One region of the Arthrobacter sp. TmtSoilC51 genome, then DNA from elsewhere that is predicted to be linked to it. Evidence: predicted binding sites of a transcription regulator. Region 1 holds the regulator's gene; the other holds the start of a gene.
What was found. The regulator HrcA, encoded in region 1, represses chaperone genes, less so after heat shock. The targets are predictions, from matches to a motif close to TTNGCACTCGNNNNNNNCGAGTGCNAA.

Region 2: the regulator HrcA is predicted to act here: its motif matches at 3,211-3,237, upstream of ACZ5G6_RS16870 (FmdB family zinc ribbon protein).

What each region holds. Positions count from the first base shown of each region.
Region 1 is NZ_AP035877.1:3,029,707-3,037,162, forward strand. It holds gene ACZ5G6_RS13790 (PhoH family protein) at 1-167, opposite strand, end outside; gene ACZ5G6_RS13795 (GerMN domain-containing protein) at 590-1,462, shown strand; gene ACZ5G6_RS13800 (16S rRNA (uracil(1498)-N(3))-methyltransferase) at 1,509-2,282, opposite strand; gene dnaJ (molecular chaperone DnaJ) at 2,285-3,412, opposite strand; gene hrcA (heat-inducible transcriptional repressor HrcA) at 3,463-4,470, opposite strand; gene ACZ5G6_RS13815 (DUF3097 domain-containing protein) at 4,633-5,484, shown strand; gene ACZ5G6_RS13820 (DUF4870 domain-containing protein) at 5,619-6,032, shown strand; gene hemW (radical SAM family heme chaperone HemW) at 6,062-7,291, opposite strand; gene lepA (translation elongation factor 4) at 7,292-7,456, opposite strand, start outside.
Region 2 is NZ_AP035877.1:3,690,770-3,698,225, forward strand. It holds gene ACZ5G6_RS16850 (hypothetical protein) at 1-730, opposite strand, end outside; gene ACZ5G6_RS16855 (GNAT family N-acetyltransferase) at 862-1,488, opposite strand; gene galU (UTP--glucose-1-phosphate uridylyltransferase GalU) at 1,494-2,399, opposite strand; gene ACZ5G6_RS16865 (5-formyltetrahydrofolate cyclo-ligase) at 2,527-3,132, shown strand; gene ACZ5G6_RS16870 (FmdB family zinc ribbon protein) at 3,298-3,564, shown strand; gene cpaB (Flp pilus assembly protein CpaB) at 3,633-4,424, shown strand; gene ACZ5G6_RS16880 (AAA family ATPase) at 4,469-7,456, opposite strand, start outside.

The DNA.
Region 1 (7,456 bases):
TCGATGTAGCGCAAGGCTTCGTCATGGCTGCCCAATGAGTGAACCATCTGATCGGAGTTGTCGAACGTGACGATTTCCGTGCGCGTGCCCGGTAAGGTGTGCGGGAACTCGGTGGTGGCTGGGTTCCCGTTTCCGGTCCGCAACCGCCCATTCAGGGATTCACTCATAGTGGTGGCCGTGCGGCCTCTTCTCCTCCGGTCGGAATACAGTTAGTCCATCGTTTCGACAACGGGACTGGCTTAACCGCCAGGCCATATGCCGGAATGCCTTCAATCCTACGCCAGCCCGGCACGCCCAGGGCGTACGCGCGTGCTTCGTCCACGTGCACAGTTCGCTGGCGGACGACATTTTGTCTCAACTCGGCATCAAGCGGGTATCAATCCTGTTTCAGTTACTGCCAGTATCCGCAAACCCGGCCAGCCGCCGTCGACGATATGCCAAGCTGGCAGGGCGGGTAGAAAGAATACGCGCATTCGAAAAGGGCTGGCGACACCGCCAGCCGCAAGGCAAGGGACACCCCATCACGCAGTCAGCAAGCCACCAGCCTGGCGGGCGAAAGCGGAACAAATCCGTCGTCGCAGCGCCTGCGATGCTTGCTGTCCTGCTGCTGACCGGGTGCATCGCCAACGGCGGATCCACCCAGGCCACCTCCAGCCCGCCGCCGGTCAGCCTCCAGGAGGCGCCCGCCAGCAACGCTCCTCTGGAGACCACCCAAGCATCAACAAAGATCCCGGTGTACTGGATTGGTCGGAGCAAGGACGATGTCTACCTGTACCGCGAATTCAGGGACATCCGGGGCGATGGAAACCCCGTAACCACGGCGCTGCGGATCATGATGGCCGAAAAGCCGTTGGACCACGACTTTTTTACGCCCTGGCAGGATCCAGGCAGCCTGGCAACATCCATTTCGGGCAAGAACGTCATCACTGTTGATATTTCGCGCGACGCCTTCAATTCCAACCTTGATGCAGGCATGGCGCAAAGGGCGGTACAGCAGCTGGTCTACACAGCTACCGCGGCAGCCTCGTCATCGGGCCTGATCAACTCCGGCCAGCAAATCCAGGTGGTCATCCTGGTGGACGGCCATACGGACTTCATGGCCTTCGGCCAGGTGCGGCTTGGTCAGCCCATGGCCAGGGACGCCTCCTTGGTAGCGCCGCTGTGGATTATCGATCCGCAAGAGGACACCTCGCTCCCCGCGGGTTCCGTCAAATTCAATGGCCGGAGTACTGACAGCTCCAAGCCCGTGAGCTGGCAGATCCTCCAGGACAATGGCAGCGGCGAAAAAACCAGCCTGCTCACCGGCCAGACGAAGGCCACAGGAGAGCCGGGACAATTCGGCGTGTTCTCCTTCAGCGCGACCCTGAAGCCCGGGAAGTACGAATTGCGGGTGGCCCAGGTTCAGGACTCCGGGCAAGCAAACGCATCAACCACGGACACCCGGCTTTTCAGCGTCGGCTAAGATCAGCGGCGGGCGTCGGCCAGGGGCGGCTGTAGGCCGAAACAGCCTACCAGCGGCCCAGGACGTCAGAGGCGAGTACGACGGCGGCTGGTCCCGCCGTCGAGGACCTCAGGACATGATGTCCCAACAAAGCCGTGACCGCTCCAGCGTCACTGAGGCGCGTCACCTCGCGCGGCGAGATGCCACCCTCGGGGCCGACAATCAGGAGGACCTCACGGGGTGAATCCAGCCCGGTGCCCTTCGTCTCCACCAGCGCTTCAAGCACTGCCCGTAGGGGTCTCTTTGCGTCCTCGTGAAGGATTACGGCCAAGTCTGCCGAAGCAACAGCCTTTGCCAACGCCCCGGAATCCAGGATGGGACGCACCTCGGGTATCCATGCCCTGCGGGCCTGCTTGGCCGCGGCAGTGACCACTGACTGCCACTTCGCGTGGGCCTTGGCAGCGCGATCGCCCTTCCAGCGGACAATGGATCGCTCAGCCTGCCAAGGGATCACGGCATCAATGCCCAGTTCTGTGGCTGTTTCAATAGCCAGCTCGTCACGGTCACCCTTGGCCAATGCTTGAACAAGTACCAGACGCACGTCAGGCTGCTCTTCGAAAACTACCTCGGATGCCTTGACGGACAAGCTTCCGGGACCAACCTCTGCCACTGTGCCCGTGAGGCGGGCCCCTGCGCCATCGGCAATGTCCACGGCTTCACCCACCGTGAGCCTCTTCACCGTTACGGCATGCCTGGCTTCTGCACCGTCAATGGCGAACAAAGCGCCCGGCTCAACGCCATCCAGGCTCCCGGCGGGCGCGAAGAAAACGGGGTTGCTCACCGCTACAGGTTACCGAGCTTGTCCCGCAGCTTGGCGAACATGCCGCCGCTGGCCACGAGTTTGCCTTCGCTGAACTGCTCTCCGCGCAACTTGGCAAGCTGCTGCAACAGCTCTTCCTGTGCGGGATCCAGCTTGACCGGTGTCTCAACGTGCAGGTGCACCTTGAGATCGCCGCGGCCGTAGCCCCTGAGGTGGGTAACGCCCAAACCGCGAAGAGTGATGACCTCGCCGGACTGGGTGCCGGCCTTGACATCGATCTCCTGGGGCCCGTCAAAGGTTTCCAGGGTCAGTTCCGTGCCCAAGGCGGCTGCGGTCATCGGAACGCTCAGAGTTGCGTGCAGATCGTCGCCTTCACGGATATACGTGGAGTCATTGTTGACGCGGATCTCTACGTAAAGATCGCCCGCAGGTCCGCCAGCCGGTCCCGCCTCGCCCTGCCCGGAGAGCTGGATGCGGGTACCCGTGGCAACACCGGCAGGGACCTTGATGGTGAGGGAACGGCGGCTGCGGATGCGCCCCTGCCCGTTGCACTCGTTGCAGGGATCCTTGATGACCGTACCGAAGCCCTCGCAGGAACCACACGGCGCCGTGGTCATGACCTGGCCCAGGATGGAACGAACAGCCCGCTGGACCTGGCCGCTGCCGCCACAAATGTCACAACGCTCCGGGTGCGTGCCAGGCCGGCAGCAGCTGCCATCACACGTGGGGCAGACAACGGCCGTATCAACTTCGAGCTTCTTGTTGACACCGAACACGGCGTCTTTGAGGTCGATGCGGACGCTGATGAGTGCATCCTGGCCCCTGCGTACGCGGGAGGCCGGACCAGCGTGTCCGCCGCCACCGCCGAAGAAGGTATCGAAGATGTCCTGGAACGCAAAGCCTTGGCCGGAGTAGCCGCCACCAAAGCCGTTGTCAGTGCCGTTCTCGTTACCGGTGGCATCGTAGACGCGGCGCTTTTGGGGGTCGGACAGCACTTCGTAGGCATGCGTCACGGCTTTGAACTGCTCCGCGACATCCTCACCAGGGTTGACGTCCGGGTGAAGCTTGCGCGCCAACTTGCGGTACGCCTTCTTGATCTCTTCCCCGGTGGCTTCCGGCGAGACTCCCAAAACGTCATAGTGGCTGCTCAAAGTCGGTATCTCTTCCTTGTTGTACTGCGATTCTTACCTCGGGGCTGGCGTCAGCCGCCGAGAATGCGGGAAAGGTAACGGGCCACGGCGCGCACGGCAGCCATGGTGGTGGGATAGTCCATCCGGGTTGGTCCGAGGATTCCCACCTTGGCGCCGGAGCCATACCCCGTTGCCACGACTGATGCCTCAGCCAGGCCGTCATAGGGATTCTCGCGCCCGATGCTCACTGACACCCCGCGAGGATCATCCCCCATGTCGGACAACAACCGGAGCATGACAACTTGTTCCTCAAGGGCCTCCAGCACTGGCCCAATACTCAACGGAAAGTCCACGTTGGAGCGCGCAAGGTTGGCTGTTCCGGCAAGGACGATGCGCTCTTCACGGCTGGTGTCACTCAGCGCCTGCAGACCATGGGCAAGATGCTGCGCGATCCCCCGAAGGTCCGGCGGGCACAGTGCCACCACGGAAGGCAACACCTGCGGCAGCAAAGCCAGCTGGGTTCCCGCGATACTGCCAAGGAACCTGGAACGCAGAGACATCAGGGCCTCGTTGCTGACATCGGAGCCGGCCTCGATGACCTTCTGGCCAACGCTTCCCGTATCTGCGATGAGCACAACGAGCACCTGCTTTGGTGCCAGGAGGACAAACTCTACGTGGCGGACCAACGCCCGGTTGGAGTGTGGGTACTGAACGACGGCGACCTGGTTGGTCAGTTGCGACAGCAGCCTGACTGTGCGCTCAAGGATGTCATCGAGGTCGTCCGGCCCCTCCAGGAGCGAATGGATGGCTCGACGCTCCGCGGCGGACAACGGCTTGACCTGCGAGATTCGGTCCACGAACAGCCGATAGCCCTTGTCCGTGGGGATCCGGCCCGCGCTGGTGTGCGGCGCCGCGATGAGGCCCTCTTCTTCAAGTACGGCCATATCATTGCGGATGGTGGCGCTGGAAACGCCGAGATGGTGCCGCTCCACAAGTGCCTTGGATCCAACAGGCTCGCGGGAATGCACATAATCCTCAACGATTGCGCGCAGCACCTCAAGCTTGCGTGGCTCACTCATTGCAACACCTCCTGACGACTGTCCGGGCCTACATCGGACCAATACTTAGCACTCAACATGCCTAAGTGCTAACAAGTCTAGTATGAGCCAGGGCGTTGCTAGCATTGAAACCGCCCGCGGGAGTTATTCCCAGCACAACCAGCACAAAGGGGTATGAAGTCCTTGGCTTTCGACACGTGGGGCCCGCAGGATCTGTCCGCTCCTGCCAAACGCAAACTCCCCGAGGTAGCCGTCCAGCGCGGAATGGTCCTGGAAGATGTCCAGTCCGGCTGGGTGGGCGAGGTTACCCGGGTGGAGAAATCCGGGGGCATGCACATCGTCTCCCTGGAGGACAGGCGCGGCAAGACAAAGTCCTTCCAGCTTGGGTTTGGCTTCCTGCTTGAAGGCCAGGCCATTCGGCTCATGCCTCCTGCCGCAAAGGCTCCGGCTACGCCTGTGCAAGCAGGACGGACGGCGTCTGGTTCCGTGAAGGTCACGGGCCAGCGTGCCCAGGTGGCCAAGGCGAGCCGCATCTGGGTAGAAGGCAAGCACGACGCCGAACTGGTGGAGAAAGTTTGGGGCGACGATCTCCGCATTGAGGGCATCGTGGTCGAGCCACTCCACGGCGTGGACGACCTCAAGTCGGCGATCGCCGCGTTCTCCCCCGGGCCGGGCCGCAGGCTCGGGATCCTGGTAGACCACCTCGTGGCGGGCTCAAAGGAATCGCGCATCGCCGAAGAAGCCATGACGGTGCCCGGAGCCGCCGGAAACGTCCTTATTGTCGGTCACCCCTACGTGGATGTCTGGCAAGCTATCCGGCCAAAAGTGCTGGGTATGGAGCGTTGGCCGGAAGTTCCACGAGGGACTGACTGGAAGACCGGGATTCTGGCCGCCTTCGGTTGGCCGCACGAAACGGCTGAAGACATTGGCCTCGGCTGGCAACGCCTGCTCGGCGCGGTACGCAGCTATGCGGACCTGGAAGCCTCGCTCCTGGGAAGGGTGGAGGAAGTCATCGACTTCCTCACTACGCCCTGAATGCCAGTTCCTGATCTGCGCCCCTGAATACGCTTTCCTCAGGGACGCAACGGGGCGTTGGTCCCGGGATGACCCGGGACCCAGTATTCTGGGACAGCAACACCGCAGCATCTTTACAGCAAAGGGAAGACACCGTGGCAGAGAACGCTCCTGAAGAACCGGGCAGCGCCGCAGGCCAGCCCCAGTACCATGGCGCGCCTGCAAACGCACTCCCACTGACGGCAAGCGAAGACCGGCAGTGGGCCACATTGGCGCACTTCGGAGGAATTCTGGGATGCCTGCCGTCCCTGCTGATCTATCTGATTTTCCGTGATCGCGGGCCGTTTACGGCACAGGAGTCGAAGGAAGCACTGAACTTCACACTTCCGCCGACCATCGCGGCGGTGCTCGCAAATATCCTGGTCCTGCTTCCCGTGGTCGGCAATATCTTTGCAGTCATCGCCACGGGAATCTGGGTAGCTCTAACGTGCTTCTCAGTCTCGGCCGGTATTCGTGTCAACCACGGACAGCCCCACCGCTACAAGCTCAACCTGCGCTGGATCAAGTAGCCCACAGGTTCTGCAGGCTACTGCCGCATTCAGTCCGGCAGAATCCTTCGCACCACGGCGTCCGCCAGTAGTCGGCCCTTAAGCGTAAGAACAAGGCGGCCCTTGAAGGCCGCAACCGGATCCACCAGCTCTTCAGCGATAAGTCCCGCCATCGCATGGCGGCCAACTTTGTCCAACGCATCCACCGCCAGCCCGGTACCAAGCCGCGCCTCAAGCATGATGCGCTCGACTTCCCGGGTTTCGGCGTCGAGGGTTTCCCGGCCAGCTGCCGGCGAGGCTCCTGCAGCAAGCCTGTTGGCATAAGCCGTTGGGTGCTTTACGTTCCACCAGCGGACCCCGCCCACGTGTGAGTGGGCGCCCGGACCAATCCCCCACCAGTCATCGCCCCGCCAATAGGCAAGGTTGTGACGGCAGGCTTGTTCAGGCGTCTTCGACCAGTTACTGACCTCGTACCATGTCAGGCCGGCTTCCGAAATCAGTTTGTCAGCGAGCTCATATTTGGCGGCGTGGTCGTCGTCGTCGATTCCGGGAACTTCGCCCCGCCGGATTTGGGCTGCGAGCTTTGTGCCGTCCTCCACGATCAGCGCATAGGCGCTGATGTGATCGGGTTCATAGGATAGGGCGGTCTCGAGGGACAGTTGCCAGTCCGCCATCGACTCGCCCGGCGTGCCGTAGATGAGGTCCAGGCTAACGGCGAGGCCAGCCTCCCGCGCCCACTGCACCACCAGCGGAACGCGACTCGGGGTATGGGTGCGGTCCAACACTTTAAGCACATGCGGGACCGCGGATTGCATGCCGAAGGAGACGCGCGTAAATCCGGCATCAGCCAGCACCTTGAGCGACGCGGGCGTTACGGAGTCGGGGTTGGCTTCGGTGGTCACCTCCGCGCCGGGCTCAAGCCCCCAATGCCCGACGGCGGCGCGCAGGATCCGCGCCAAGTCCTCCGCAGGTAGCAACGTGGGTGTTCCGCCGCCGAAAAATACACTGCTCAGCGGCCGCTCCGGCAAGCCGGAAGCATCCAGGGCCGTTGCCGCAAAGTCCAGTTCCGTGACAGCCGTTTGGGCATAGGCATCCTGCGATGCACCACCGCCGAGCTCCGTGGCCGTATAAGTATTGAAGTCGCAGTAACCGCACCTCACGGCGCAGAACGGGATGTGCACGTAGAGGCCGAACTTGCGATGCTCGACGCCGGTCAGCACCTGCGGGGGCAGTAAGCCATCCGCAGGTGCAGGGTCGCCCAAAGGAAGGACGCTGGGCATCTACTTCTTGGCCTTGTCCTTGGACTCGTCGGTGGTCAGTGCGGCAATGAAAGCCTCCTGAGGCACTTCAACGCGACCAACCATCTTCATGCGCTTCTTGCCTTCCTTCTGCTTCTCAAGCAGTTTGCGCTTACGGGTGATGTCACCGCCGTAGCACTTGGCAAG
Region 2 (7,456 bases), 660 kb from region 1:
GAGCGGGCCGGGGCGCCTTTGCGGCACCAACGTACGTGGGCTTGGGAACCTCAACCGGCTCCCAACCGGCATCCTCGGAACCAGACCCGGCTGCAGCTGATTTGTCACCAGCTGCCAACGCAACAGCCAAGGCAGCCTGGCGAAGCTCCACGGCAGAGAGGCGTGCGGCCTCGGACTTTCCGGCCTCGGCGTCAAAAACCGGTGTTTCCTTGGCTTCGGCGGGCGGTTCCTTTGGCAGGTACCGCGCGGGGGTCTGGATGGGCACCACCGGCGCAGCCCGGCGCGCCCGCCGTTCGCGGAGATCCCGCAGGGCGAGCCGCCGCAGCGTCACCACGGCGAGTACTGCGCCGATGAACGACACCAATGGCAGCCAGACGGTACCGGTGCCGAACAGCCGCAGCGCCCCCGAAACAATGGCAGTCAGCAGCAAAGCAAGGCCGGACAACGCCAAGGTGAGCCGGGCGTATCGGATCGTAAAGGGAGTTGTGGGCGCCTGCTTGGCGGACGACTCAGCCACGCGGGATTCCTGGGGCGACGCCGGTGCTTTGCTGTGCATGGTCTCCATCGGTTTCTCCTGCCGGGGTGCCAAAGTCAGTACCACCCCTGCCTGCGTTTCGTCTGGTTCGTCGTCAAATGCCTCTGCTGAAACAGTGGCCGCCTGGACCTGCTGCCGTCTGTTTCGAAGAACGTAGGGAGCGACCCATACCATCCAAAGCGCAACAGTGACCACGAGTATCACTGAGCTGCTGAGAGGGAAGTCCACATTCAAAACCGTAGAAGCAAATCATCAGGGGCGGCGGCATTGCGGTCGGTGTGTCGTCGGCGAGTCCGCAAATGAATGGAGATACGGCTCAAAAGGGGCTATGACCTGCCGCTTCTTCCTCTGAGCCATGCATCGAGGAGTCCCTGCGGAACTTCCTCCGATGTCAGCGCGAAGGAGCGATGGTCTGCCCACTCGCCATTGATATGCAAGTATCTCAGACGGTACCCCTCGTCCCGGAATCCAAGCTTCTCCACGACCCGGAGGCTCGGCGCGTTCTCAGGCCGGATATTGATCTCCATCCTGTGCAGGCCCAGGGTCCGGAAGCAGTGGTCGGTAGCCATGGCAACTGCGGTGGGTGCGATGCCTTGCCCGGCACGTTCCTTATCAACCCAATAGCCCAGGGTAGCCATCATCGCTGAACCCCACACGATGGACGAGACAGTCAGCTGGCCCACAATTTGCGGCTCGCGGAATCCCTCGGTCCGCTCCGTGATGAGAAATGGCAAAGCCGTGGCTTGCCGGGCTTGCGCGTTCAGCGATGCCACCATTTGTCGGTAACTGGGAAGGCGGCCACCCGGGGCAGGGTTGGACGCCTCCCAGGGTGCAAGCCATTCACTGTTCCGCGAACGGACTTCAGACCACTCCCGCTTATCGCGGTAACGGATTGGCCGGAGCACCAAGGCTCCGCTTTCCAGCGTTACCGGCCAGATCGCAGAGCCGTACACCGGTGTTACTTGGGAAGAGCGGCAGTGAAGGTCGGCAGCCACTCGCGGAGCTCGGGCCCGAGGTCGTCGCGTTCGCATGCCAACTCGATGCAGGCTTTCAGGTAGCTCAGCTTGTCTCCCGTGTCATAGCGGCGGCCACGGAACACAACGCCATAAACGCCGTAGCCCTCACCTTCCCCGGCAGCCAGAACCTCGAGGGCATCCGTCAGTTGGATTTCACCGCCGCGCCCGGGAGCAGTCTTCTCCAGGACATCAAACACCGCCGGGTGGAGAACGTAGCGCCCGATCACGGCAAGGTTGGATGGGGCTTCTTCGGGCGACGGTTTTTCCACCAGTTGCTTAATGCGGACGTAGCCGTCGTCATCGTTTTCCTCGATGTCCGCGCAACCATAGGCGCTGATCTTGGAAGGCTCAACTTCGATGAGGGCAACGACGGAGCCGCCGGTTTTCTGCTGGACGGCGATCATTTCGCTCAGCAGGTCTTCACGGGGATCGATCAGGTCATCGCCAAGCAATACGGCGAATGGCTCGTACCCGACGTGCTGCTTTGCACGCAGGACCGCGTGGCCAAGGCCGTTGGGGTCGCCCTGGCGGACGTAATGGATGTCGCCCAGGTTGGTGGCGGACTGGATGGCTTCAAGCTTGGCAGTATCACCCTTCTCTGCCAGCGTCGCTTCCAGCGCCGGCACACGGTCAAAGTGATCTTCCAGGGCGCGCTTGCTGCGCCCGGTGATCATCAGGATGTCGTGCAGGCCAACCTTCACCGCTTCTTCGACGACGTACTGGATGGCTGGCTTGTCAACCACGGGCAGCATTTCCTTCGGCATCGCCTTGGTGGCGGGGAGGAATCTGGTACCAAGACCCGCTGCGGGGATGACGGCCTTACGGACAGCATTGTTATCGAGAGTCACCGGACTAATGTAACGGAAGGAATACACCAACAGGTAAACCCCCGCCGTGGCAGGACGCAGAAACAGCCTTGAAACTGGAGCGGATTTGCTGCTTCCCGGGGCCCGCGAATCTCATGATCGGACAATAATGGCATCGAAGGAAGACATCCGCAGCAGCCGGCGCTTGTACAGGCGCGGCCTCACCACGGAGCAAGTCGCGCAAGCCGGCGAGTCGATTGTGCGGCACGGCCTGGACTGGGCCGCGCAAGTCTCGGGCGGCTCCAACGCCGCGTTCGCTATCTACGTGGGCGTCTCCCACGAACCCCCAACCATGCCCCTGATTGCGGGGCTCCACAACTCCGGCCATCAGGTTCTGCTTCCCGTTTGCGAACCCGGTCGCCGGTTGAGCTGGGTGTACTGGACACCGGAAACGGCCTTCGTGCGGTCCGAATACGCACCTATTGACGAACCGGAAGGCGAACGTTTGGACAGTGCGGTGGTGAGCGCCGTTGCTGGTATCTTCATGCCTGCTACCGCTGTGGACCTCGACGGCAACCGCATCGGGCAGGGCGGTGGCTACTACGATCGCCTTCTCCAATATCTGGATGCTTCCGGCGGGCGGCCGCCCACCATCGCGGTGGTGTACGACGACGACGTCTTGCCGTCCGGAGCTATCCCCGCGGAGCCCTTTGACCGCCCGGTGCCTGACGCGCTAACGCCCTCCGGAATCGTTAAGCTGGGGCGCGGGAACTGAGCGGCCCACCGCCTGGGTGAAGTCCCGCTCGTCCGTGGAGTTGGCAGATAGCAGGTGAGCGGGAAGCGGATGATAGAATTGGCACTCAGGCCCTGCGACTGCTAATGCGGAGATTCTCCGCCACGGCTCCACAGGACCTGAACTTTGTCCTGAAGGAGGAAATCAGTGCCCACATACGCGTACGCCTGCAAAGACTGTGACCATGCCTTTGACATCGTCCAGTCCTTCTCTGACAGCTCCCTGACGGAGTGCCCTGAATGCCGGGGTGCGCTCCGCAAGAAGTTCAACAGCGTCGGTGTTGTTTTCAAGGGCTCGGGCTTCTACCGCACGGATTCGCGCGACTCCAAGGGCAGCACCGTCTCAGCTGCACCCTCTGCCCCGGCGACTCCAGCCCCGGCCGCCACGCCAGCACCCGCGGCTGCAGCCAGCTAACCAGCTTTTATCCACATAGGGCATTCGGCCGCTGTTGGGCGGCCGGGCCCGGTGGCTAGCGTGGCGTCATGCCACAAAAGACACCTGCTTCCTTCCTCCCCCGCCGCGGACATTCCGCTCCGCCTGCCAGCCGTTATGGTCGCTCACGGATCAACCCCACTGCGTCGGCTGGCCCGCTGCTTCCCCGGAACCAAGGGCCACATCGACTGGTGAGGCTGGCCCCAAGGCAGAGCCTGAATCTCTGGATCTCCCGGAACCGTAGGCTGACCGTGGCGCTCCTGTTGTGTCTGGCCACCGGCATTACTGTTCAACAACTAACGCCTGCAACCGAGCAGCGCGTCAGCATTCTCGTCGCAGCCCATGACCTTGCAGCAGGCACCAGCCTTACCGACGCCGATTTCACCAGTGTTGGGGTGCCGCCGGACGTCGCAATTTCCGGAGCCTTGGAGGATCACGCTTCCTTGGTGGGCCGCCAGCTTGCTTCGCCTTTGACGAAAGGGCAGATTCCCACGGAATCAAATCTTCTGGGGCCGGGACTCCTCACTGGTGCACCCGTAGGGTCAGCTGCGGTCCCCCTTCGCATGGCTGACCCATCATCCATCCAGCTTCTGTCGCCAGGACAGTTAGTGAATGTAGTCCTCACGGCCGCAGGATCATACGATGAGTCCAGGCAAACCGAAGTCCTGGCTGCCTCCGTACCCGTACTCTGGACGTCCGCCCAAGGGGGTAAGCCCGGCCAGTGGCTCGGAACCAGCGACACCGACGGCTTGATGGTGGTAGCTGCAGATCCCCGGCAAGCAGAAAAGCTTGCCGGCGCATCCACGCAAGGCAAGCTTTTCTTCGTTTTGGTCAATCCCTAGGTTTTTGGTCAAACCCTGTGCAGGGCTTGTGTTCGTGGATCCATTCAGCCCCAATGCGGAGGCTTCTGCTCCTTCAACCACTGCTCATGGTCATAGCTGCCTTCGTCGCCCCAACGCCGGGGATCGTCTTCAGCGGCTTTGGTAGGCAGGATGCCACCGGAGCCTGGCTTGGCCGCTGGTGCCTTTGGCTCCGCTGGATGATCCGTGTTTTCGGCGCCCACAGTTCCGGTCTCTTCTTCGGAGCCGCTTCCGTTGCCGGTTCCCTGTTCAATCACTGGTACTTCAGTCCCATCCTCTGGATCGGTGGTGTCTGCATTACTGGCGTCTGCATTGCGTGGTTGGCCAGCCGATGCACTCTGCTTGTACACACTTGCCTGCTCAGCGCCGAAACCCTGCCGATGCGAAGCCCGGGCTTCGGAGGAGCTGCCATACGACGACCTTGCATTGTCCAGATTCAATTGTTCAACATCCATGTCCAGGAAGCCATGCTGCGAGGCCTGGACGGATTGCGGAACATGGTTCTCAAGCCCCAAATAGGAACCGATTCGATCTGCGCAGGACGAGGGATCCGTAAACACTTCAATCGTCCACAGGGACATGTAACGCCATCCCATGCGTTCCAGCAGTTGGGGACGCAGACGGCTCCGTTCACGGACACTCATGCGCCGGTACCGTTCCGTGCCATCGGATTCGATTGCCACTGGAGTGGGAATTTCGGCCCCTTCCCGTCCGATGGTGTGGACGGGGTCGGCAGCTGCAGCAATGTCCAGGACACCGTCGTAAAGGTGCCACACGCGGGCGCCCCTGGCTCGCAACCGCTCGCCCAGATCGGCAACCAAGGGATCCTCACCCAAGGCTTGTTCACTGGCAACTGCACGCGAGGCGGGAGTTCCAAGGTTGCTGTTCCCGGACAGTTCCCGGTCCAGCAGCTCGTAAAAGTCCACAGCGCCGTGCGCCAAGCGATCCAGGTCCAGATCTTCCGGACGGAAGCAGCTCAGGACATGCATGGAGCGGCGGGCGCGGGTCATCGCCAAAGCAAAGCGGTTCCGCCCGCCCTCGGTGGACAATGGCCCGAACGAATGCAAAGCACGGCCATGCGGAGTCCGGCCGTAGCCCAGGGAGAAAATGACATGGTCACGCACCAGCCCCTGTGCACGCTCGAGGTCCACCACGCGGAAGGACTCCGGGCCCGCGCCGAAGAAGGCGGACAACAAGGGGTGGTTGGGCAATTGAAGCCGGATAGCCTCACCGATCCGCGCAGCGTGGCGCAGGCTGGCAGTGACCACAGCCAACGACGTACGGGGCCGGAGTCTGGCATGTTCGAAGACAAGGTCCACCACACGGTTGACCTCTGCCGTAACGGACTCCACACCCTCGTGGTCGGCACCCGGGAGGCCGGTTCCATCGGGGATGTACTCCACCAGGATCGAACGGTCCAAGCCCGTCACAGAGCTGCCATCAGGCAGGCGCCGGAGGCCGCCGTCGTAGTAGTTCTTGCTCAGCTGCAGGATCAGGTCCTCGTCGACAGCCCGGTAGACCCAGTTCAGCTGCCACGTCGGCAGCACGCGTGCCAGTGCCTTGTAGGCACTGTCCACGGTCTCGTGGCTGGAGACTCCGGCCACGGGAGGTTCCACGGCCACGCTGAAGGTGCGGGCATTGGCGATCTTCGCATCACCGAAGGCAACGACTTGCCGGGCTCGGGCAATCGCCGGAAGGACGGCCTGGAGCGACGTCGATTCGGCGTCGATGATAACCACGGCGTCAAACTTCTGCTCCGCGGGAAGAACACCCGTCAGCAGGTAAGGGCTGACGGACCACACCGGAACCAGCATGGGCACGAGGTCAGGTGCCTGGGCGCTCAAGGCGGGGAGGGTCACCCGACCATCCTTGAGCAGGGCACGAAGCAACTCTGCCTGCCGGGGATGCTCCACTATCCCCTGGCCCCACTTCCGGGCCAACTGCCACCGCAGACGGGCAGCACCACTGGCAATGTGGGCCTGGTCCGCGAGGCGGTACTCAGCTTCGAGGCGGCGGAGGGAGTCGCCGTCGGACATGGCGAGGTAGTCGTCACCGCTGATCATTGCTTCCAGGGCAGACTGCCACCAGGCAAGATCCAGCTCGGCTGCCACCGACGCTGCGGGGACTTCACGCGCAGCAAGGTCAGCCAGGAGCTCCCCGAGTCCATGCTCGCGCATCTCTTCAATCAGGAGAGTGCGCTCGGGAAGTGTTTCAAGCGTGGCTGTGTCCGCTACGAGTCGTTCAAGCCGCTCCATGAGTTCCAGGTACGGAGTCTGGTGCAGCGAACCGCCGGCAGAAGTGTGCTTGAGAGCCTCACCCAGGCGGCGAAGCTCGGCGTCCAGTTCACGGTACAAGGCACCGAGGTCTGCGAGCCCGGACGGCACGGCCGGGTGGCGTTGCGTGGTGGCGTAGCCGGCCCACAGGGCACGCTGCTCTTGGACGAGGACCAGGGAGCTGTGGAGGTCCGCGATGTGGACACCGGGCCGCACGTACTCTTTGGCCACACGCCGCAGCCTGGAGCGCTGCATGGACGGCATCTCCAGATTGCGCTCCCGGCGCCACGCGGAGCTTGCCGTTGCCGAGATGAGGTCATGGACAGGGCGATCGAAGATGTCCGGAGTGAACTTGTCCAGGCTTTCGCGCACGGCAATCAGCAGTTCAAGCTGGGCGCCCCACTCCGTGAAGGTGTCCGCCAAACGGATCTCAGCGTGATCCGATACCTCCTTCATGCGCTCACGAAGGATGGGGAGCTTCTCCTCGGCAATGCGGGCCAGCTGTTGGGCCTCTTCGGTCTCCTTGCGGGTTACGAGCCGGGCTCCATACCAGGGGCTGGAGGTGGAAGCCCGGCTGAAACTGCCCAGCTCAGCAGCCCGACGCAAACGGCCGGCGAGCTCCTCACGGTCCTTGATGTTGTCCAGCACGCTGCGCTTCAGGCGCACTGTGGTGGACGGCGCCGGATGGATGGAGGTCAATTCCGCCAACGACTGCATTGCCTGGTAGGGCGAGCAGCCCCA